Regions from separate parts of the Blautia sp. AM23-13AC genome, predicted to be linked through region 2. Evidence: predicted binding sites of a transcription regulator. Region 2 holds the regulator's gene; each other region holds the start of a gene.
The links. The regulator Rex, encoded in region 2, represses fermentation and respiration genes when NADH is low (regulators of the CRP and FNR family bind a similar motif). The targets are predictions, from matches to a motif close to ATTGTTAANTANTTAACAAT.
Positions count from the first base shown of each region.

Region 1: the regulator Rex is predicted to act here: its motif matches at 2,898-2,917, upstream of pckA (phosphoenolpyruvate carboxykinase (ATP)).
Region 3: the regulator Rex is predicted to act here: its motif matches at 2,518-2,537, upstream of fucO (lactaldehyde reductase).

Region 1 covers NZ_QTUL01000011.1:93,058-100,448, reverse strand. The annotation lists gene DW642_RS12220 (heavy-metal-associated domain-containing protein) at 83-337, opposite strand; gene DW642_RS12215 (AraC family transcriptional regulator) at 627-1,529, shown strand; gene DW642_RS12210 (MATE family efflux transporter) at 1,540-2,874, opposite strand; gene pckA (phosphoenolpyruvate carboxykinase (ATP)) at 3,189-4,793, shown strand; gene DW642_RS12200 (AAA family ATPase) at 5,034-6,524, opposite strand; gene DW642_RS12195 (DMT family transporter) at 6,829-7,391, opposite strand, start outside.
Region 2 covers NZ_QTUL01000001.1:157,675-165,065, forward strand. The annotation lists gene DW642_RS00725 (bifunctional ADP-dependent NAD(P)H-hydrate dehydratase/NAD(P)H-hydrate epimerase) at 1-797, opposite strand, end outside; gene DW642_RS00730 (redox-sensing transcriptional repressor Rex) at 887-1,543, opposite strand; gene DW642_RS00735 (ABC-F family ATP-binding cassette domain-containing protein) at 1,698-3,623, shown strand; gene DW642_RS00740 (NADP-dependent isocitrate dehydrogenase) at 3,723-4,925, opposite strand; gene DW642_RS00745 (S8 family peptidase) at 5,091-5,936, opposite strand; gene DW642_RS00750 (hypothetical protein) at 6,025-6,309, opposite strand; gene DW642_RS00755 (MATE family efflux transporter) at 6,424-7,391, opposite strand, start outside.
Region 3 covers NZ_QTUL01000007.1:66,716-74,106, forward strand. The annotation lists gene tig (trigger factor) at 1-1,086, shown strand, start outside; gene fucO (lactaldehyde reductase) at 1,325-2,473, opposite strand; gene DW642_RS09565 (TetR/AcrR family transcriptional regulator C-terminal domain-containing protein) at 2,661-3,242, opposite strand; gene codB (cytosine permease) at 3,379-4,623, opposite strand; gene DW642_RS09575 (hypothetical protein) at 4,690-5,778, opposite strand; gene DW642_RS09580 (alanine/glycine:cation symporter family protein) at 5,926-7,323, opposite strand.

The sequences.
Region 1 (7,391 bases), on a different contig from region 2:
CAGATTTCCAAAAGGAAATAAACTTCTGAAACGGTGCTTTTTTTCGACGCACAAACTGCAAAAGGAAGGGCATGAAATCCGCTTACCGTCCGAAATGGAAAAATCCCTTTTTCTCATACGGCTCACTCGTATACGAAACCAGCTCATATCCGATGTCCTTGATCTGCTGTTTCAGATACGGAATATCGAGCGGCGCTTCGCTGATGACAACGGTCTCGCCGTTTTTTGCAGAAGAGTTTACTTTTTTTGGAGAGCAGCTCTTGCGGACTACATCATTCATATGGGATTCGCACATGCCGCACATCATACCATCAATTTTTAAGACTGTTTTAATCATACAATACCTGCTTTCTTCCGGGAATACAGCGAAACGAAAGCGTGCCGGACTGTATTCCTGGAGTTTGATGAAAAACTTGAAATCACATACCCTATCGGGGTATCTAAAATATAGCGTGGATGAAAAGAAATGTCAATAAGCTGATAAAATATGATAATTATTATCATTTAAGAAGGAAAAATACGGTCATGGAAGGGCGATTCGCCGGCAGAACATGGAAACTTGCCGGAATCGCAAAGTTCGTGTTACAATTGGGACAGCAGAGCAAAACAAGAGAGGAGACAAAAATATGCTCTCACAGATGAATTACCGAAAAGAAACACAGCCCCACGGTGATGAGCTTTTTCCGCTGAGCATTCACGTTTTCGAGACAGACCTGCAGAGTACCGTGCGGGTGTACTGCCACTGGCATGAGGAAGTGGAGCTCTTTTATGCAGTAAAGGGCGAAGCTGTTTTTCATATGGATACCGAGACCTTTCTCCTGCGGGAAGGGGAGACCGCCTTTGTCAATGCAAACCGTCTGCATGAGGTAGAGGGAATCGACGGACAGGAATTTACGTTTCTTGCCGTTGTATTCCAGCCGCGTTTTCTGTCCGGCACATCGCTTGACCGGATCCAGCAGCAGTATATCGAACCAGTGCTGTCCTCCGAGATCCGTTTTCCATCCAAGACAGAGCGGGGGACACGCCTTGCAGAAAAAACGGCACAGGCCATGCAGGAGATCCGAAATCTGCAGGAAAGAAAAGAACCGGGCTGGGAGCTGCTGTTAAAAGCGGAACTTCTGAAAATCTGGCAGGGATATTACAGTGCGGCAGAAAAGAACGGCGGAAAAACGGATGCCTCGACGAATTACCGTGTCAGCAGAATGAAAGAGATCCTCACATACATGAATGCTCATTTCTGTGAGGATCTCGAAATCGCGGAACTGGCGAGCCAGTTTCATATGAGTGAGAGCGCTTTCTGCCGCTTCTTTAAGTCGATTATGCATATTTCCGCCGTGACGTATGTCAATAACCTGCGGATTGCCGAGAGCTGCCGGCTGCTGCTTTCCACCGAGGAGGCGATCAGCAAGATTGCGAGCGACTGCGGATTCCGAAATATCAGCTATTTTAACCGCGTCTTCCAGGAACGCATGCACCAGACGCCGGGGCAGTTCCGCAGTTTATCCGCAGAAAACCGTACTGCGATATAAGATTCGGAACTTATGCAGGCTTCTGCGATCGGAATGCACGCCGCAGGAAGAAAAGTCCGGTCATATCAGCCAGTGCCCAGCCGATCGGAATGGCGATCCAGATTCCGGCAACGCCAAGCGCCGTGGCGGAGAAAAGGTATGCCAGCGCCACACGCATGCCAAGCGAAATGACGGTCAGAACAACCGACATCTCGGCGCGTTTGACAGCGCGGTAATACCCGTACAGCAGAAACAGCCATCCGATGCCGAGATAGAACGAGCCTTCCAGCCGCAGGTACTGTATGCCGATCGCGATGACCTCCATTTCTGATGCTTTCACGAAAATCTGCATCAGCGGATGCGCGAACAGATTGACAAGCAGAGAAATGACGATGGAAAAAGCAGCGCTCAGTGCAAAAGCATCTTTCGTGCCGCGCCGGATCCGCTCGTGATTTCCGGCCCCGTAATTCTGTGCGGTGAAAGTGGAGTAGGCATTTCCGAAATCCTGCACCGGCAGATAGGCAAAGGTATCAATTTTCACCGCGGCCGCAAATGCCGCCATGACCGCCGGACCGAAGCTGTTGACGAGCCCCTGTACCATCAGAATGCCGAAATTCATGACCGACTGCTGAATGCAGGTCATCGAAGAAAGATTCAGAATCTCTTTTAAAATGGAATGGCTGAAACGCCATTCTTTTTTTGACGGCAGCCACATGCGGCAGCGGAGCAGCACATAGAGCAGAATACCGACGGCGGACACATACTGCGCAAGAACCGTAGCGAGCGCCGCGCCTGAGATGCCGAACGGCAGTACAGCGACAAAGAACAGATCCAGTGCAATGTTCAGCACAGCAGAGACAGCGAGAAAAATCAGCGGCACAGAAGAGTTTCCGAGCGCGCGCAGCATACAGGAAAAGAAATTGTATACGGATGTTGCAATAAGGCCGGCAAAGATAATCAGAAGATACGTCCGCATGCCGGGACGGACTTCATCCGGGACGCGAAGAAACGTAAGGATCGGCTCGATGCCTGCATAAACAGCGAGATTCAGCACGAGCGTAACGGCAAGGATCAGCAGAAACGCGTGGAGAATCGAAAGTTTTAAAGAAGAAAGATCTTTTCGTCCCTGATAAATCGAAAAGAGCGCACCGGCGCCCATCGACAGGCCGAGAAAAATGGAAGTCAGAAACGTCATCAGCGTATAGGAGGAGCCGACGGCGGCGAGCGCATTGCTTCCGAGAACGCGTCCGACGATCAGGGTGTCGGCAATGTTGTAAAACTGCTGCAACAGATTTCCTGCGATCATCGGCAGGGCAAACAGGATAAGAGAGCGGGAGATTTTCCCGCGGGTCAGATCGTAATACATAAAGAAACTTCTTTCCGAACATAATTATTAATATTATAACATAAAAAATCAAAAAATGTCAATTTGCAGGATGAAGTGTACAAAAATGCAATTGTCAGAAAACTTCGAAAAATCGAAGTTTATAAAATTTTTACAGATTTTGGGACACGTTCTGTAAAAAAACGGAAGATTTTCAGTTGATTTTTTTGGCCTTTTATGTATAATTAGAGTAGAAGAGGCCGGCTGGTCCGGTTTCTTCTAAAGGATACCTTCAAATTTCTGCATTTTGCAGAATGAAGCAGTATTACTATCAAAGGAAAGAGGTTAATTACAAGATGGCACAGATCGATTTAACAAAGTATGGCATCACCGGTACCACAGAAATTGTGTACAACCCTTCTTATGAGCAGTTATTTGAGGAAGAGACAAAACCAGAGCTGGAAGGCTATGAAAAAGGCCGGGAGACAGAGCTTGGTGCAGTTAACGTTATGACCGGTATCTATACAGGCCGTTCACCGAAAGACAAATACATCGTTGTGGACGAGAACTCGAAAGATACTGTATGGTGGACTTCTGATGAGTACAAAAACGATAACCATCCGGCAACCCAGGAAGCATGGGCAGCAGTAAAAGAGATCGCCAAAAAAGAGCTCTCCAACAAAAGACTGTTCGTTGTAGATGCATTCTGCGGCGCAAATAAAGATACCCGTATGGCTATCCGCTTCATCGTTGAGGTAGCTTGGCAGGCACATTTCGTAACTAACATGTTCATCAAACCTACAGCAGAAGAGCTTGAGAACTTCGAGCCGGATTTCGTTGTTTACAACGCATCCAAAGCAAAAGTTGAGAACTACAAAGAGCTGGGTCTGAACTCTGAGACAGCAGTAGTATTCAACATCACAAGCCGTGAGCAGGTTATCGTCAACACATGGTACGGCGGAGAGATGAAGAAAGGTATGTTCTCCATGATGAACTACTATCTGCCGCTGAAGGGCATCGCTTCCATGCACTGCTCTGCAAACACAGACCTGAACGGTGAGAACACCGCAATCTTCTTCGGACTTTCCGGAACAGGAAAAACAACTCTTTCCACAGACCCGAAACGTCTTCTGATCGGTGATGATGAGCACGGCTGGGACGACAACGGAGTATTCAACTTCGAGGGCGGCTGCTATGCAAAAGTCATCAACCTGGACAAAGAGTCTGAGCCGGACATCTACAATGCAATCAGACGTGACGCTCTGCTTGAGAACGTTACCGTTGATGCAGCAGGCAAGATCGACTTCAATGATAAGAGCGTAACCGAGAATACTCGTGTATCTTATCCGATCAACCACATTGAGAACATCGTTCGCCCGATTTCTTCTGCACCGGCAGCTAAGAATGTTATCTTCCTGTCCGCAGATGCATTCGGCGTACTTCCGCCAGTATCTATTCTGACACCAGAGCAGACTCAGTACTACTTCCTGTCCGGATTTACTGCAAAACTTGCAGGAACCGAGCGCGGAATTACCGAGCCGACTCCTACCTTCTCTGCATGCTTCGGCCAGGCATTCCTGGAGCTGCACCCAACCAAATATGCAGAAGAGCTTGTTAAGAAAATGGAGAAGAGCGGAGCAAAAGCATACCTGGTTAACACAGGCTGGAACGGAACCGGAAAACGTATCTCCATCCGTGATACCCGTGGAATCATCGATGCAATCTTAAGCGGTGCTATCAACGAAGCTCCGACGAAGACTATTCCGTACTTCAACTTCGAAGTTCCGACTGAACTTCCGGGCGTTGATCCGGCTATCCTGGATCCTCGCGATACCTATGCTGATGCTTCCGAGTGGGAGACCAAAGCACTGGATCTGGCTGAAAGATTCATCAAGAACTTTGCAAAATATGAAGGAAACGCTGCTGGTAAAGCACTTGTTTCCGCCGGCCCGCAGAAATAAATTTTCTGAATTGATCGAAAGGAAGCCCCTGACATGAAAGTGTCAGGGGCTTTCTTTTATGAAAATATCTGGAGAAATAAAATAGTTCCCTGCCCGAAAGTACAGACTGATGGGACAGGAAACTATTTTACAGCACACTCTAAAATAATACAAAAAATTTCAGCACCACAGAGCGTGAATTGTTGCGTCACTGGTTTTCGCCGTACCCTGATACGCCTTCAAAATAGAAAATAAGGCAGATCAGCAGGACAAGAGCAGTTCACGTACCATTTCTGCATCAAAGGTAACAGAGGAAACATGGTTGACTTCTATCTGATATAACGCATTTGCTGCGATATGCTCAGCAGCCTGCTCAAGATCACGAATACCGCTTGTGTTTTCGTGGCAGGAGATTACGGCGTCGAGTCCTTCCGGAGTCAGAATGCATTCTTTTTCTTTCATACCGATACGTTTTAACACCTTTGGAAGTGCATAGCGGGAGAAAATGATTTTCTTTTCTTCCGGTGTGTAATCCGGAATTTCAATCACAGCGAAGCGGGACATCAGCGGAGCACTGATCTGGTTTCTGTCATTTGCGGTTGCGATCGGGTATACACCGACGGTCGGGATCATACATTCGATGTAATTGTCGGTGAAACCAAGATTGTCAAGAAGGGTCAGCAGAACGTCTGCAGGGTTTCCATTACCCTTGCCGGAGGCAGCCTTGTCGAGTTCGTTGATGATAAAGACGAGGTTGGATTCGCCGGCCATGGAAAAAGCATCCATGATGATTCCCGGTTTTGCGTTTGCGTAAATGCGGGAGCTTCCGGTCAGCTGTTCCGGGTCATTGATTGAACTCATATCGAGTGTTGTCCACGGCAGTTTTAAGATACGCGCAACGGCATAAGCAATCTGCGATTTTCCGGTTCCGGCAGGACCGATCAGTAACAGACCATAGGCCGGCAGCGTATGAGTCCGGTTAATCTGAATGATGGTTTCGATAATTCTCTGCTTCACGCGTTCCATGCCATACAGTTCTTCATCGAGGATCCGGCGTGCTTCCACTGGATCAATGGCTTCAAAATAGTTGCTTTTCCATTGAATATTCATCATCATGGAGAGGGCGCGCTGTGCGTGACGACGTTCTTCGGGAGAGACTTCGTGGGAACGGGCAACAGCGAGGTTTCGACGAGCCCAAAGGCGGATATTATCCGGCAGTGTTCTTCCGGCACAGTTCATAAAATCAGTAATGGATTGGATGCTGGTGAGTTTCATGCTGTCACCGGTTTCTTCCTGGTCTTCATCTTCGATTTCTTCTTCCGGTGCATTGCTGGCGAGGAGACGTTCAATCATAAACTGTAAAAATCCATCCTCAGCCGAAAGCTTTGCGCCGCCACCGAAAGCGATCTCGCGGATTTTGTAAACTGCATAACCGTCGGATGTTTGTGTACCGGAAAGGCGGACATTGATATGGTTTTCACCGAGCCATTTTAAAAGGCTGACAAAACGGGCATCGATCTGAAGAATGTCGGCAATGAAGGATTCTTCTTCATCTTTAAATTCAAACGAGGTCCGTTTGGATGGGTTTGTGAAAATACCGCAGGGATGATGCGGGAAAGCCTTCTCTTTTGTATCCAGAATTAGGATCGGCTGATCCGGAGAAGTAAACGGTGCGTTTGTGCGGAAAACAGTATACGTACATTCGGAAACTTTTGTTTTTTCCGGGGAATTGCTGAAATCAAAAACGGGCATGACAGAACCTCCTAATAAAAATAAGTGCTTATTGGTACAATAAAAACAGTGTAGCACGAATTAAAAAATCCTGCAATCAATATGCAGAATTTTGTATTTTTATGCTATAAAAATGTTAGGCAGGCGGATATTCGCAATGGAAGCAGGGGACTTGCTCGATTCGGTTAAATTTTCGGATGGCGTAAAAAAAGCCCTCCGGGCAGGATCACACTGCGGCGGAGGGGAATTATGTCATTAAAGCAAGCTGCCGTAAGAAAGAAGCTCGCAAAACAGAAATCTTTCTTACACTGAAAAAGGAATAACATCAGGAAACAGCATTGGTTTTGTGAAAGTTCGGAAGCTGTACCAGCACGATCGCTGCAAACATCAGAATACAGCCGGAGAGCTCGCGAGCGGAGAGAGCCTGATGAAGGAGAATCCAACCGGCAAGAACAGAAAAAACGGATTCCAGGCTCATAAGCAGAGAAGCTGTGGCAGGATTTAATCCTTTCTGCCCGATGATCTGCAGGGTATAGCCAACACCTGAAGAGAGAATTCCGGCATAGAGAATCGGCATCCAGGCGTGCAGAAGATCGGAGAAGTTTACGGTTTCAAAGAGAACCATACAGACAGCGGACAGGATTGAACAGGTAAAAAACTGAATGCAGGACATTTTGATACCGTTGACAAGAGGAGAAAAATGATCAATGACCAGAATATGTACGGTAAATCCGAGCGCACAGGCAAGCACAAGAAGATCGCCCTTCTGCAAAGAGAAGGATCCGTCTGTCATGCAGAGCAGATAGAGACCGGCGACGGCAATGAGAACTGCGAGCCAGACCTTCGGCTGTACACGTTTTCGGAGGAACAGGCCGCAGACCGGAACAA
Region 2 (7,391 bases):
CCGGATGCAAGGACTGCCCTGGCACACAAAACAGCGGCTCCGCACATGGCACCGGAACCGGCAAGTACCAGCACCTTTCCGAAGGTTCCCTTATTTCCCATCGGCGTGCGGGTAAGAAACCGGTCCAGATCTTCTTTTTCCACTGAACCGTACCAGGGCGTCTCCTCTTCTCCTGCATCAAAGCCGATTCCGATATCACGGACCAGGACCTCTCCGGCATATCGTTTTCCGGGATCAAAGAGAAGCCCTGGCTTTGCACAGGCAAATGTCACCGTGGCTCTGGCTTTCACCGCCGCATCAAGGACCTCTCCGGTATCCGTGTGGATCCCCGAAGGGATGTCCACGGCAAGAACAGGAACACCGCTTGCGCAGATTGCTTCCACTGCCCTCCGGTACTCCCCTGCCAGCGGACGGGATACGCCAATTCCAAAGATGGCATCTATGATAACAGTATATTCCCGGAAATCCGGATTCTTAACCTCACGGACCCCATAATTTTCCGCAATTTTCTTCTGTGCTCTCATGCCTTCACTGTATTTTTCCGGATTTCCAAGACAGAACAGTTCCGCATCCACCCCTTTCGTCTTTAAAATCCGTGCAATTGCCGCACCGTCCCCTCCATTATTTCCGGGACCGCACACAGCAAGGACTTTTCCTGTATCCCATGTTCCATTTTGAAGCTCCTCCACGCAGGACAGCGCTGCGCGCTCCATCAGTACCAGGGACGGTACCCCCATGGTTTCGATCGTATTGCGGTCTGCCTGCTTCATCTGTGCTGCTGTAAGAATCCGTTTCATCGCTTTTCCTCCTTTTCCTTCCTTATCCGGAAAGTGAACAGAAAAAGTCTCCGGTTTCCCGAAGACTCTCCTGCTTTTGTTTTGGTTTCTTAATTGTTCTTTGGATGCTCCGCCTCATATCTGGTCAGATTGTAGGAGAGACGCATCAGACTTTCGGAAAGATGGACGTTCTCGACGATCACATCTTTCGGAAGTTTTAAGTTTAGATCGGTATGTGCAAAATTCCAGATTGCTTTTACACCGTTGTCCACGAGAATCTCTGCCATCTCTACCGCTTTTGCTTTTGGCAGTGTCAAAGCCGCAATCTCTACATGGTGTTCCTTGATAAATTCCGGAAGCTCGTCCGCCATGCGGATTTCAATTCCGCGCACGGAGATTCCTTTTAATACCGGGTTGACGTCAAAAATACCGACCGTTTTGAATCCGCTTCTTTCAAAGGCCGCATAATTGGCAAGCGCCTGTCCCAGATTTCCGGCTCCGACAAAAATCATATTGTGGACTCTGTCCAGACCTAAGATTTTTCCAATCTCGCTGTACAGATACCGCACGTTATAACCATACCCCTGCTGGCCAAAGCCGCCGAAATTATTTAAGTCCTGGCGAATCTGGGAAGCTGTCACTTTCATCCGCTCGCTCAGCTCACCGGAAGAGATCCGTTCTACTCCGTCCTCCAGCAATTCGCCCAGGTAACGATAATATCTAGGAAGTCTTTTGATAACTGCCCGCGAAATTCCTTTTTCTTCCAAGATAAATTCCTCCTTATTTACACCTGCATATATTCATATTATATATGGTTGATAGAAAATTGTCAAAGATTTCTTGAAATTTTGTGTATTACTCTCTATAATAAGGATGGTGTGTTATGTCAAAATACAGAAATATGTTATCTGGAGGAACCACATGATTCTTGCATGTCAGAATATCTCGAAAGCATTCGGGACAACGGAAATTATCAAAAATGCATCTTTTCATATAGAAGAACGCGAAAAAGCCGCACTGGTCGGCATCAACGGTGCTGGAAAATCGACGCTGTTAAAAATCATCATCGGCGAAATGAGGGCCGATGAGGGAGAGGTCATCCTCTCCAAAGGAAAGACGATGGGCTATCTCGCCCAGCATCAGGATCTGACCGGACACCTTTCCATTTACCAGGAAGTGCTGACCGCGAAACAGAATCTGATCGATATGGAGGAACGCCTCCGTCAGATGGAAAGTGATATGAATACAAAATCCGGTGCAGAGCTGGATGAACTTCTTTCCACCTACACCCGCCTCTCCCATACCTTTGAACTGGAAAACGGATACGCGTACCGCAGTGAAGTCGTCGGTGTTTTAAAAGGTCTTGGCTTTTCCGAGAGCGATTTTGAAAAACAGGTGGACTCCCTCTCCGGCGGTCAGAAGACCCGCGTGGCACTTGGTAAACTGCTGCTTACCAAACCGGACATCATTCTGCTCGACGAGCCGACCAACCACCTCGATATGGACTCGATCTCCTGGCTCGAAACGTATCTTTTAAATTACAGCGGAGCCGTCCTGATCGTCTCCCATGACCGTTACTTTCTCGACCGCGTTGTCACAAAAGTCGTTGAAGTGGACAATAAAAAAGTAACAACTTTTGAGGGAAACTATACCGCCTACAGTCAGAAAAAAGCAATGCTCCGTGAAGCCGCTTACCATGCCTGGGTCAACCAGCAGCAGGAAATCCACCATCAGGAAGAAGTCATTGCAAAGCTGAAATCTTTCAACCGCGAGAAATCCATCAAACGCGCCGAGAGCCGTGAAAAAATGCTGGACAAAATGGATGTGCTGGAAAAGCCGACCGAAGTACGCTCCGATATGCGGATCCGTCTGGAACCGCGCATCACAAGCGGAAACGATGTGCTGACCGTCGAGCACCTCTCCAAAGCCTTCCCGGGACAGACGCTTTTCCAGGATCTGAATTTCGAAATCAAGCGCGGCGAGCGCGTGGCAATCATCGGAAACAACGGAACGGGAAAAACGACGATCTTAAAGATCTTAAACGAAGTCATCCGCCCGGATGCCGGCTCTTTTACACTTGGAAGCCGTGTACAGATCGGTTACTACGATCAGGAGCATCAGGTGCTCCACATGGAAAAGACCATTTTCCAGGAGATTTCCGACGCGTATCCATATCTGACAAACACCGAAATCCGAAATGTGCTGGCCGCCTTCCTGTTTACAAACGACGATGTCTTCCAACCGATTCATACCTTGAGCGGCGGTGAGCGCGGACGAATTTCCCTTGCCAAGCTGATGCTCTCGAACGCCAACTTCCTGATCCTCGACGAGCCGACCAACCACCTCGATATCGTCTCTAAAGAGATTCTGGAAAATGCACTGAAGGACTACACCGGAACGGTGCTATATGTCTCCCACGATCGTTATTTTATTAACCAGACCGCAACCCGGATTCTGGAGCTGACGGGACAGACACTCGTCAACTATATCGGAAATTACGATTACTATCTGGAGAAAAAAGAAGAGCTGACCCGCATCTATGCTCCTGCTGCCGATGCCGCCGCTCCGGAAGAAACAGCGGCTCCTTCCGAAGCCTCCTCCACAAAGCTGGACTGGAAAGCGCAGAAAGAAGAACAGGCACGTCTCCGCAAGAAAGAAAACGAGCTGAAAAAGACGGAGAAACGAATTGAAGAGCTTGAGACACGCGATTCGGAAATTGATGAGGAAATGTCGAAACCGGAAGTCGCAACGAATGTGGCAGAGTGTGTGAAATTAAGCAAAGAGAAAGCAGAGATTGCCGCGGAACTCGAAGAGCTGTATGAAAAATGGGAAGAGCTTGCCGAATAGGCCTGGTTTTCCCCGGAAAAATTCAAAACAGAAAAAGCCGGTCCGGCGCATCCCTTTTTGCGGGAATGCCGGATCGGCTTTCTTTTTTGCTTCGTTTAATTATTTCTCCAGCTCCTCGCGGATGGCCAGGATGAAATCACGGCTGTTTAATACGGTCGGATTTTCCATGGTGGTGATCAGCGCAAGGTCTTTTGTCATTTTTCCACTCTCGATCGTTGCGATCGTTGCTTTTTCCAGACGGTCTGCAAATGCGGAAAGTTCTGCGTTTCCATCCATTTCCCCGCGTTTTCTGAGTGCGCCGGTCCATGCAAAAATGGTGGCCACGGAGTTGGTGGATGTCTCCTCACCTTTTAAGTGACGGTAATAGTGGCGCTGTACGGTTCCGTGCGCAGCCTCGTACTCGTAATATCCGTGCGGGGATACGAGAACAGAAGTCATCATCGCAAGGGAACCGAAGGCGGAGGATACCATGTCGCTCATGACATCGCCGTCGTAGTTCTTGCAGGCCCAGATAAAGCCGCCCTCTGCTTTCATGATGCGGGCAACGGCGTCGTCGATCAGAGTGTAGAAGTAGGTAATGCCTGCTTCTGCAAATTTCTCTTTGTACTCTGCATCGAAGATCTCCTGGAAGATATCCTTGAAGCGGTGATCATACTTCTTGGAAATCGTATCCTTGCTTGCAAACCACAGATCCTGTTTCGTGGACAGTGCGTACTCGAAACAGCTTCTCGCAAAGCTTTCTATGGAGTTATCCAGATTGTGCATGCCCTGAATGACACCGGCGCCGGTGAAGTTGTGGATCAGCTCTCTTGTCTCGGTGCCGTCCTCAGCCGTATAAACCAGCTCTGCTTTTCCCGGTCCCGGAATGCGCATTTCTGCATTTTTATAGACATCTCCGTATGCATGACGGGCAATCGTGATCGGTTTTTTCCAGTTGCGCACGCACGGCTCGATGCCTTTTACGACAATCGGGGTACGGAAAACGGTTCCGTCGAGCATGGCACGGATCGTTCCGTTCGGGCTCTTCCACATTTCTTTCAGATTGTACTCGGTCATACGCGCTGCATTCGGCGTAATGGTGGCACATTTGACTGCTACACCGTATTTCTTGGTAGCGTTTGCGGAATCTACGGTTACCTGATCGTTCGTCTCGTTTCTGTGTTCCAGTCCCAGATCGTAATATTCCGTTTTCAGGTCAATAAACGGGAGAAGCAGCTCATCTTTGATCATTTTCCAGAGAATTCTGGTCATCTCATCTCCATCCATCTCTACCAGAGGAGTGGTCATCTGAATTTTTTCCATAGTAGGCCTCCTTTTTCTATTCACGTTTATTGTATAAAGTATCCTATAGCTTGTCAAGTCAAAATTCGCCTGATTTTTTGGCATTTTCCCATAAATTCACACAATTTTTGCAGGATGAGAGGTGTTTTCCTTCATTTTTCTTTTTTTATGCTGCCGCACAGTGTCTCACAGAAGAGACAGAAAACGGTCTGTTTGAAGCATCCCATGCCCCTGACGGTTGCGCGGAAGGCCAAGGTCTCTCGCCGATTCGCAAAGCAGCATTTTCGCCTGGACATTTGTAAGATCCGGAACCCGTTCAAGTGCCAAAGCCACGGCTCCGGACACCCGCGGTGCCGCCATCGAGGTGCCGCTCTTCACCACATATTCCTTCCTGCTTCTTCCAGGCGCGCAGGAAATGAGACGTTTTCCAGGCGCGACAAGATCCGGTTTGCAGACGCAGTCCCGTGTCGGGCCGCATCCGGAGATTCCTCTTCTTGGCTCCAGCAGATCGCCCGCTCCCACGGTGATCACTTTTCTGCTGTTCCCCGGCGCCGTAATACTGCCCGGAGCGGGCCCCAGATTTCCGGCCGCTGTCACAACAGTGATCCCGTCATCCCAGGCGCGCTCCACCGCCTGTACTAGCAGATCATCCACCGTTTTTTCCTGCTCTGTTGTTCCCACTGAAATATTTAAAATGCGGATATTAAGTCTTATTCGCTCTTTGCACACCCAGTCAATCGCCGCGAGGATATCCTGCTTTCTTCCATTTCCCCTTCGGTCCAGAATCTTCACTACGACAAACCGGCATCCCGGTGCCGCACCCTGGTATTTTCCGCCGGACGCTCTTCCACTTCCGCCAAGGATACCACAGACATGCGTTCCGTGTCCATTGTCATCGTAAGGCGTCTCCCGCCCGTACACAAGATCCCGGAAGGCTACAATCCGGCCGTCAAAATCCATATGGGGAAAAATCCCTGTATCCAGCACGGCGGCTGTAATTCCTTTTCCTGTCAGATTTTCCTGCTCTTTCATCCATAAGCCCCTGTGTATTCTTATCTTATGGTATGCAAAAAAGGCTGCCTTTCGCAAAGAACAGCCTTTTTGTTTTTCTTTTCTATACTTAAAACTGAATCTGCTTTTCCCCTTTCCGTTTCCAGAGAGCTGCTGCAAGCGGGATGCCGCAGAGCTCAGCCAGGACAAAGGCGCCCCATATCAGATTCAGGTTTCCAAATCCTTTGAGAAGAAATGCAAACACCAGCGGCAGAATCGCCTGGCGTGTCATGGATATGTACATACTTTCTTTTCCAAGGGAAAGTCCCTGCAACGCCGCCTGATAGATCAGGCCTGGAATCGAAAGCAGATAGGCCACTGCCAGAATGCGGAGCGCCGGGACTCCAATGCGCATCAGATTGTCCGAGGCATCATATTGTATGTATGGCAATAAAAAACAGGAAGATATCTGCCAAAACCGTTTCGGTAAAGATCTTCCTGTCCTTTTTTCAGAAACTTTTCAAAAACATTACTTCTGCTGCTCCATTCGCTTCAATTCCGGCAGAACCAGAATCAGCATGGTGATAAAGCAGAGACTTCCGCCGATTACGTTTGATACCGGTTCGGCAAGGAAGACACCGTCCGTTCCCATGTGGAGTACGTACGGCATCAGATAGGTGAGCGGTACAACAATGAAGACTTTTCGGAGCAGGGAGAAAAAGATCGCCTGTTTCTTTTTATTCAGAGATTTGAATACGGTCTGTCCAATGTACTGCAGATCCATGAAAATGAATGCTGCAAAGTACTGCTTCAGAGCCGGAACCGCATCTGCGGTCAGTACCGCATCCGAACTGAAAATACCGATCAGCGCATGCGGCGCCAGAACAATCACGCTCCACATCACTGCGGTATAGCCGAGGATCATCGCACTCATGACACACATCGCCTTGCGCACGCGGGCCGGACGGCGTGCACCGTAATTATAGCTCAAAATTGGAGAAGTTCCCTCATTCATTGCATAGATCGGTGTCTCGACGAGCTGACGCACGCTCGATACGATCGTCATAACAGAGATGTAAATATCACCGCCGGTCACAGAAAGTACATTGTTGCAGCAGATCGTGACAAGGCTGTTGGTCAGCTGCATGATAAATCCGGCGGTACCGAGACTGACAATATTTTTCGCATAGCCTGCACACTCAGAAATTTCATCTTTCCGCACAAAGCGCACTTTCAGTTCCGATTTCCGGGTCAGGAAATACAGAACGAACACGGCGGAAAGTGTCTGGGAAATCACAGTTGCAATCGCAGCCCCCTGCACACCAAAACCAAATACAAAGATAAACAGCGGGTCAAGCAGCAGGTTTGCGACCGCTCCGATCGTGACGGAAAGCATGCCAACGGTCGAATAGCCCTGCGCGTTGATGAACGGGTTCATGCCGGTTGCCACCATCGACGGCAAAGTTCCGATCAGATAAATCATCATATAAGGATACG
Region 3 (7,391 bases), on a different contig from region 2:
GGCAGCACATCGTCCGACAGCACAGCTTCTGAGGAATACGCTTCCCCGAGTGATGTAGACGGGATTACGGTTGTCGATGAGGAAGTTGATCCGGCAGAGTGTGTAACACTTGGAGATTACAAAAAGCTCACACTGGAAAAGAAAGTAGAGCAGGTAACGGATGATGACGTACAGACGGCCATTATGGCAGAGACAGCTGTCACCATGGACGATCCGGATGCCACCGTACAAAAAGGCGACACCGCCGATATTGCCTATGTTGGCAAAGTTGATGGCAAGGAGTTTGACGGCGGAAGTAGCGATTCCTACAATCTGGTGATCGGATCCGGTACCTTCATCGATGGATTTGAGGATGGTGTCATTGGAATGAAAACAGGGGAGACAAAGGATCTGAACCTGAAATTCCCTGACAGCTATCAGAGTACCGATCTGGCAGGAAAAGATGTTGTGTTTACCGTTACGGTAAATGCGTTTACCCGCCCGGCAGAAAACATTGACGGATGGGAACTCGACGATGCATGGGTAGCAGAGAATACAGATTACAGCACTGTGGAGGAATACCGTGCCGGAAAACGCGCAGAGCTGGAGGCTGCAAATGAGACGACAGCGGAAAATAATCTGCAGAATGACGCGATGCAGCAGATGGCAGACGGCTGTACGTTTCACAAAATTCCGAAATCCTATATCACCCTTGGCGAAGAAGATTACGATAAACGGTATACCACTTATCTTCAGAATTACGGCATTTCCCTGGACGACTATCTGGAGCAGTATGCGGACAGAGCAACCTACAATCAGGAGAAAGCAACGTATGCAGGAACGATGGCAAAAAGTGCCCTTCTTCTGGATGCCGTAAAAGAGGCAGAAGGCTGGACTACAGATGACCAGGATTACCAGCAGATCTTAAACGACGAGGCAGCCAATGCCAATATGTCGCAGGAAGATTTCCTGAAGGCAGCCAATGACTATTACGGGGAAGATACGGTAGTGCGCAATATCATGATGGAGCGCATGATCAATATAGTTCTCGACAATGCAACGGTCAATACTGTGACTGTGGATGCAGACGGAAATACAGTAGAATAAAAAGAGAAATCACCCCGGAAAACAGGATAAAAATTTCTGTTTTCCGGGGTGATTTAACCGAATCAAGTAAGTCCCCTGCTTCCATTGCGAAAAGCAATAAGCAGTGGGTGGGGACTTGCTTGTATCAGGAGGAGTGCAAGCTCCTTCTGATAAACTGCGGAGCAGTTATTTGGTTATGAGCAAGTAGCGAAGCGGATTGCGAATATCCGCTTCGCATGTGGGAAACGAATTGTGTTCGTTACGCCATGATTTTGCGGAACAGATCCTTCAGATCTTCTACGCTTGCATCCTTCGGGTTGCCCGGTGCGCAGGCATCTGCGTGTGCGGAATCTGCAAGGAACTGCAGATCTTCTTCTTTGACTGCCTCGAGAACAGATGGGATTCCAACGTCTGTGGACAGCTTCTTAACAGCATCAATCGCTGCTTTTCTGTACTCTTCCTGAGACATTTCGTCTACACCTGCAACGCCCATGGCACGTGCGATTTCACGGTATTTCTCACCGGTGCACTCCTGGTTGTATTCCATAACGATCGGAAGCATCATGGCACATGCAACACCGTGTGGGGTATCATAAACAGCACCAAGGGTGTGTGCCATGGAGTGAGCGATTCCAAGACCTACGTTGGAGAAGCCCATACCTGCGATGTACTGGCCAAGAGCCATTCCTTCGCGTCCCTCTTTGGTGTTTGCGACAGCACCGCGCAGAGATTTGGAGATGAGTTCGATGGCTTTGAGATGGAACATGTCAGTCATTTCCCATGCAGCTTTTGTGGTGTAGCCTTCGATTGCGTGAGTCAGAGCGTCCATACCGGTGGAAGCGGTCAGGCCTTTCGGCATGGAGGACATCATATCCGGGTCAACAACTGCGATGATCGGCATATCGTGCGGGTCAACGCATACGAATTTACGTTTTCTCTCTACGTCGGTGATAACGTAGTTGATGGTAACCTCTGCAGCAGTACCGGCTGTAGTCGGAACGGCGATGATCGGTACACACGGATTTTTGGTCGGTGCGGTGCCCTCAAGGCTTCTGACATCCTCAAACTCCGGGTTTGCGATGATGATACCGATGGCTTTAGAGGTATCCATAGAAGAACCGCCGCCGATGGCGATCAGATAGTCAGCGCCGGATGCCTTGAAAGCTTCTACGCCGTGTTTTACGTTTTCGATGGTCGGGTTTGGCTTGATATCGCTGTAAAGCTCATAGTCGAGTCCGTTTGCGGTCAGAATATCGGTTACTTTGGAAGTAACGTTGAATTTAATCAGATCCGGGTCAGAGCATACGAATGCTTTTTTGAAGCCGTGTGCCTTTGCTTCATTTGCGATCTCGGCAATAGCGCCTGCTCCGTGATAAGAGGTTGCATTTAAATTAATACGATTTGCCATGTTTGAAAAACTCCCTTCTAAAATGAATAAATGGTTTTACTGAACTTGTTATTATATTAACAAATCCGGAAGGGAAAAAGAAAGTGACAGAAGAAGCGAAGTGTAACACTTTAAAAAAAATCGCCATTGTGACAAAAACAACAGAACAAAATTTGTGAAAAATAACAAGAGCTGTTTGCGGGAAATTCTAAGAGAGCAGCTGCAGATTCCGGAACAGTTTTTTTAAGTCCTCCGGCATTGCCCGGACGAGAAGAGCGGCAAACTCGGAAGGTGTCAGATCCATGCCGGTAAGCACCCATTTTACGGTCATGGTGATGGAACCCTGACAGTACATTTCGAGAAGAAAATGTATTTCCGGTGAAACCGGACTGCCGCTTTTTTCGTGAATCAGATTTTCGTAGAACGCGAGAATCAGATCGAAATCGTGTTCACGCAGAGAATTCTGTTTGTCGTAGCGGAAGGCAGCGGCGAAAAAAGCTTTTTCTTTCTGAATATAGGTAAATTTCTTTTCCAGACTGTCAAAAACGGTCGTTCCGCGCCCCATATGTTCGAAGGATTTTGTCAGTAATTTATCAAAGTACCAGTTAATCAGATCGTATTTGTCGAGAAAATTACGATAGAAGGTCTGGCGGGTAACACCGCAGATTTCACAGATCTGGCGTACGGTGATCTCTTCGATGGGCGTTGTTTTCATGCACTCCTTCATGGATTCGGCAAGACGGTATTTTGTTTTTTCTCCTTTGGGAGCAGATACGGTGGAATGGATCATCCGGGCAGTTTCCTTTCGTTTCGAAAATTGTAACTATGCAGAGTTATGCATATATTATAACGCGAATCCGAAAAAATAAAAAGCCCTGAACATGTTCCGGAGATAAGATACAGGAACATATTCAGGACGATTTTGCCTATTTTCTTTTGTTTACGGCCTGTCCGACACAGTAGCATACAGCGGCAACAACCATGCCGTTGATGGAAGCGATGCCCCAGTGTAAGAGGTTCGCAACAATGGCACCGAGAATGACACCGGCAACCGCAAACCAGTCTACGGTTTTAAGCTTCGGCTGATCGGCTTCAAAGTCCTCTTTGTTCATGAAGTAGGCGAGCACCAGAATCATGCCGACCGGCGGCAGAGTACAGTTCAGAATGTTGAGCCAGCCGCAGAAGTTGTAGTACAGCCATACGGAGGCAACCGTTCCGATGATACCGGAAAGGAGAACCATCGGTTTTTTCCTCTGATGGAAGATGTTGGCAAGACCAAGGCCTGCGGTGTACAGAGCGTTGTCATTTGTAGTCCAGATATTAAGACCGAGAACGAGAACAGCCAGGTAGAACAGGTTCAGGCGGACCATAACCTCAAAAATATCGTTTCCGCCGACAAAGATGGAAGAAACGGCACCGAAGAAGAACATCAGGGAGTTTCCGATGAAGAAGGCCACAACCGTGGTGATGGCACCCGCTTTTCCGTCCTTTGCAAAACGTGCGAAGTTCGGGGTTGCGGTTCCGCCGGAAACGAAGGAGCCGATGACAAGACCGGCACCGCCGATGATAGTCAGAGATCCGCTGGATTTGGCAAACTGATCGATGATCGTTCCGTCGCCTCTCATTACGGCCATGACCATGGCGATCGTTCCGAGAATGGCAACACTTGGTACAGCGATATAGCTGACGATGGTCAGAGATTCAATACCAAAATAGGCAGAGGCGGTCATGCAGACGCCGGCAAGAATAACAAGTCCCCACTGTGCCGCAGTGCTTCCGCCGAGCAGCTCCTTGGAAACCGGAATTGCAAACATGGCAAGACCGACACCAAACCATCCGATCTGCGTAAAGCTGGTCATGGCTGACGGCAGATAGGAACCTTTTTCGCCAAAGGCTCTCTGGGACAAAAGATCAAGTGACAGACCGGTTTTTGCACCGACGTAGCCGAGCAGACCGGTATAAATACCAAGAATGATTCCACCAAGGATCAGTGATCCCAAAAAGCCCCAGAAATCGAGGCCGTCAGCGAGCTGCTGGCCGACCCACATGCTTGCCGAGAAGAAGGTGAAGCCAAGCATGATCATAAACATGGTTACTACATTTTTCCGGGCAGAAGACGGAACCGCGCTGTCCGCGAAGTCAACATCTTTTACTTTCTTTTCTTTTTCCATAATATCTCCTGAAAACTGTGATTACGGTTCGCCGAAATTCAGCGAACCGTAAGAAATGGTTTTTTGTTACAGCATGTATTTGCGAAGTGCTGCGGTAAACTCTTCAATTCGTTCAGCCGCAATTTCTTTCAGGGTAGCATCGCCAAGGCTTGCAATATAGCCTTTTTCCTGGCGGTACAGCCATTTGGCCACACGTTCATCGATTTCTTCGTAGTGATTGATGTGAATCCACTCTTCGTAGGATGCGCCAAGCGGGCAGCCGAGCTTCTCCTCGAGCAGTCTGGTGAAGTCGATCCGGTCGGCCTTCTCCAGCATTTTATTCCAGAAATCGAGAACCTCCTCGACATGCTCGTGGATTTCATAGCGTCTTGCACCGCCATCGTAGATGATGCATTTTTCAAACAGCGGATCGCGCATGGAAAGCGTTTCTCTTCGGAACTCCGGTGCAATGATACCGTCTTTCCAGTAGAAATCGACATCCGGCAGATTGATTCCGGATACGCCCTTGTCCTGATAGGTGCTGAAGATTCCTTCGTAATATACGGTGATAAAGCCTTCAAATTCCGGCCAGAACTCGCGGATTTCTTTTGTGAGACGTTCCAGGATTTTGATTCCGGTTGTGCCGCCGATCGTAAAGATGATAATGTTGCGAAGGGAAGCACCATGCTCACGATAGAAATCGGTTACGTAGCGCAGGCAGTGGATCAGCGTCTCACCCGTTGCGATAATATCGCCGATCAGAAGTGTGCTTCCCGGAACCATCGTCAGCTTGCTGTATTTGATTTCCAGCCCTGCGATTTCTTCCTCTTTAAAGACGCGCTCACTTGACAGAAAACTGATGTCATGTACACGAATGTGCTCACGGTAGCAGCTTTCCTCCAGCGGATAATTCAAAGCGCCGCGCAGGATGGAAAGGATGTTGGCTGCGGTTACCTTTCCCTGCTCTTTAAAATAATAAAGCATCTGTGAAGTAGACGGAATCAGGCAGTGATAAACCTCATATCCGACAACCTCCGGTGTGTTCAGAAGCTTTCTTGTCTCTGCTTCGGAAACGACATAGTATTCGTTCTCATAATCGCCGCCTGCGAGGCGGTAGCAGTCCACGCCCTGTTCCGAAAACTCCGGCACCAGTTTTACTTCATTCCATTTTTCCATTCAAAAGTTCCTCCCGGTTTTCCCTCTTTGGTAAACATGTTATAAACTTTTAACAGTGTAAGGGGTAGCAACCTGATTGTCAAGGGAAAAGGCGAATTTACATGATTTTCTTACAGAAGAAGGGAATGCGCCGCGAGAAAAGGAATTTTACCGGGTTTTGCCTTCTCCGGAAAAGTATTCCTTTGTAAGCTCCACAACCTTGCCCGAAAGCAGGAAGAGCGCAATCAGGTTTGGGATCGCCATGAGACCGTTGAAGGTCTCGGCAATGCTCCACATCAGGCCGAGGTTTGCGGTGGCGCCAAGGATGGCAACCAGCGCATAGGCGGCCATAAAATATTTTGTGATTCTTTCGGAGAATAAAAACTCGATGCAGCGTGCACCGTAAAGTCCCCATCCGAGAATCGTGGAAAAGGCGAAGCAGCACATCGCGAACGCGGTGAGCAGCGAAACCCAGTTTCCGTATGTAAGGGTAAAACCGCTGATGGTCAGCTCTGCGCCGGCAGCCTGTCCGTAGGTGATGGAAGTACCGCTGCAGAGAATAACAAGTGCAGTTAAGGTACAAATCACGATCGTATCAGTAAATACCTCAAAGATACCGAACATACCCTGTTTGACAGGCTTTTTTGTGTCGGCACAGGCGTGCGCGATCGAACCGGTACCAAGACCTGCCTCGTTTGAGAAAATACCGCGGGACACACCTTTTTTTACACTCATAAGCATGCTTCCGACGATACCGCCTGTAACGGCGGAGGGACGGAAGGCGCCCTCAAGGATCGAAACGAAAACAGACGGAATCCGGTTGAGGTTCAGCAAAATTACACCGATGGCAAGGACAATATAAAACAGAGCCATAAACGGAACGAGCTTTTCTGTTACCTGTGCGATCCGTTTGACACCGCCGAGCAGGATCAGCGCTACGAGTGCCGCAATGATGATACCCTGAATCAGGTTGGAGGTCGGGACCGCGTCCTTTGAGATCACATGGTAATTCATCAGTGCGGAGTTGACTGCGGTTGTGATGGTGTTGACCTGCGTTGCATTTCCGGTTCCGAACACAGTCAGTACACCGAAAGCAGCGAAAAGATAGGCCAGAAAATGCCATTTTTTGCTGAGACCGTTTTTGATGTAATACATCGGTCCGCCGACGAGTTCCCCGTTGGCATTTTTCTCGTGATAGAAAACAGCCAGTGTTACCTCGGCAAATTTCGTACACATGCCGAGCAGGGCGGAAACCCACATCCAGAACACGGCGCCGGGTCCGCCGATAGCGATAGCGCCGGCAACACCGGCAATATTACCGGTACCGACCGTGGCGGCAAGTGCTGTACAGACCGCCTGGAACGGTGTAATTGCGCCATCGGAAGCATCTCGTTTGCGGAACATTCTTCCGAGCGTTGTGCGGATCGCATACGGGAATTTTCGAATCTGGAGAAAACGGGTGCGCAGACTCAGGTAAAGACCGACACCGAAAATACAGATCATAGCCGGAACACCCCAGATAAAATTGTTCACGGCATTGTTGATGGTTTCAATCAGTTGGAGCATAGATACCTCTTTCTTTTTCATAAGCAGAAGCACTTTTTTGGAAGATCAGTGCTTTCATAAAGTAACAC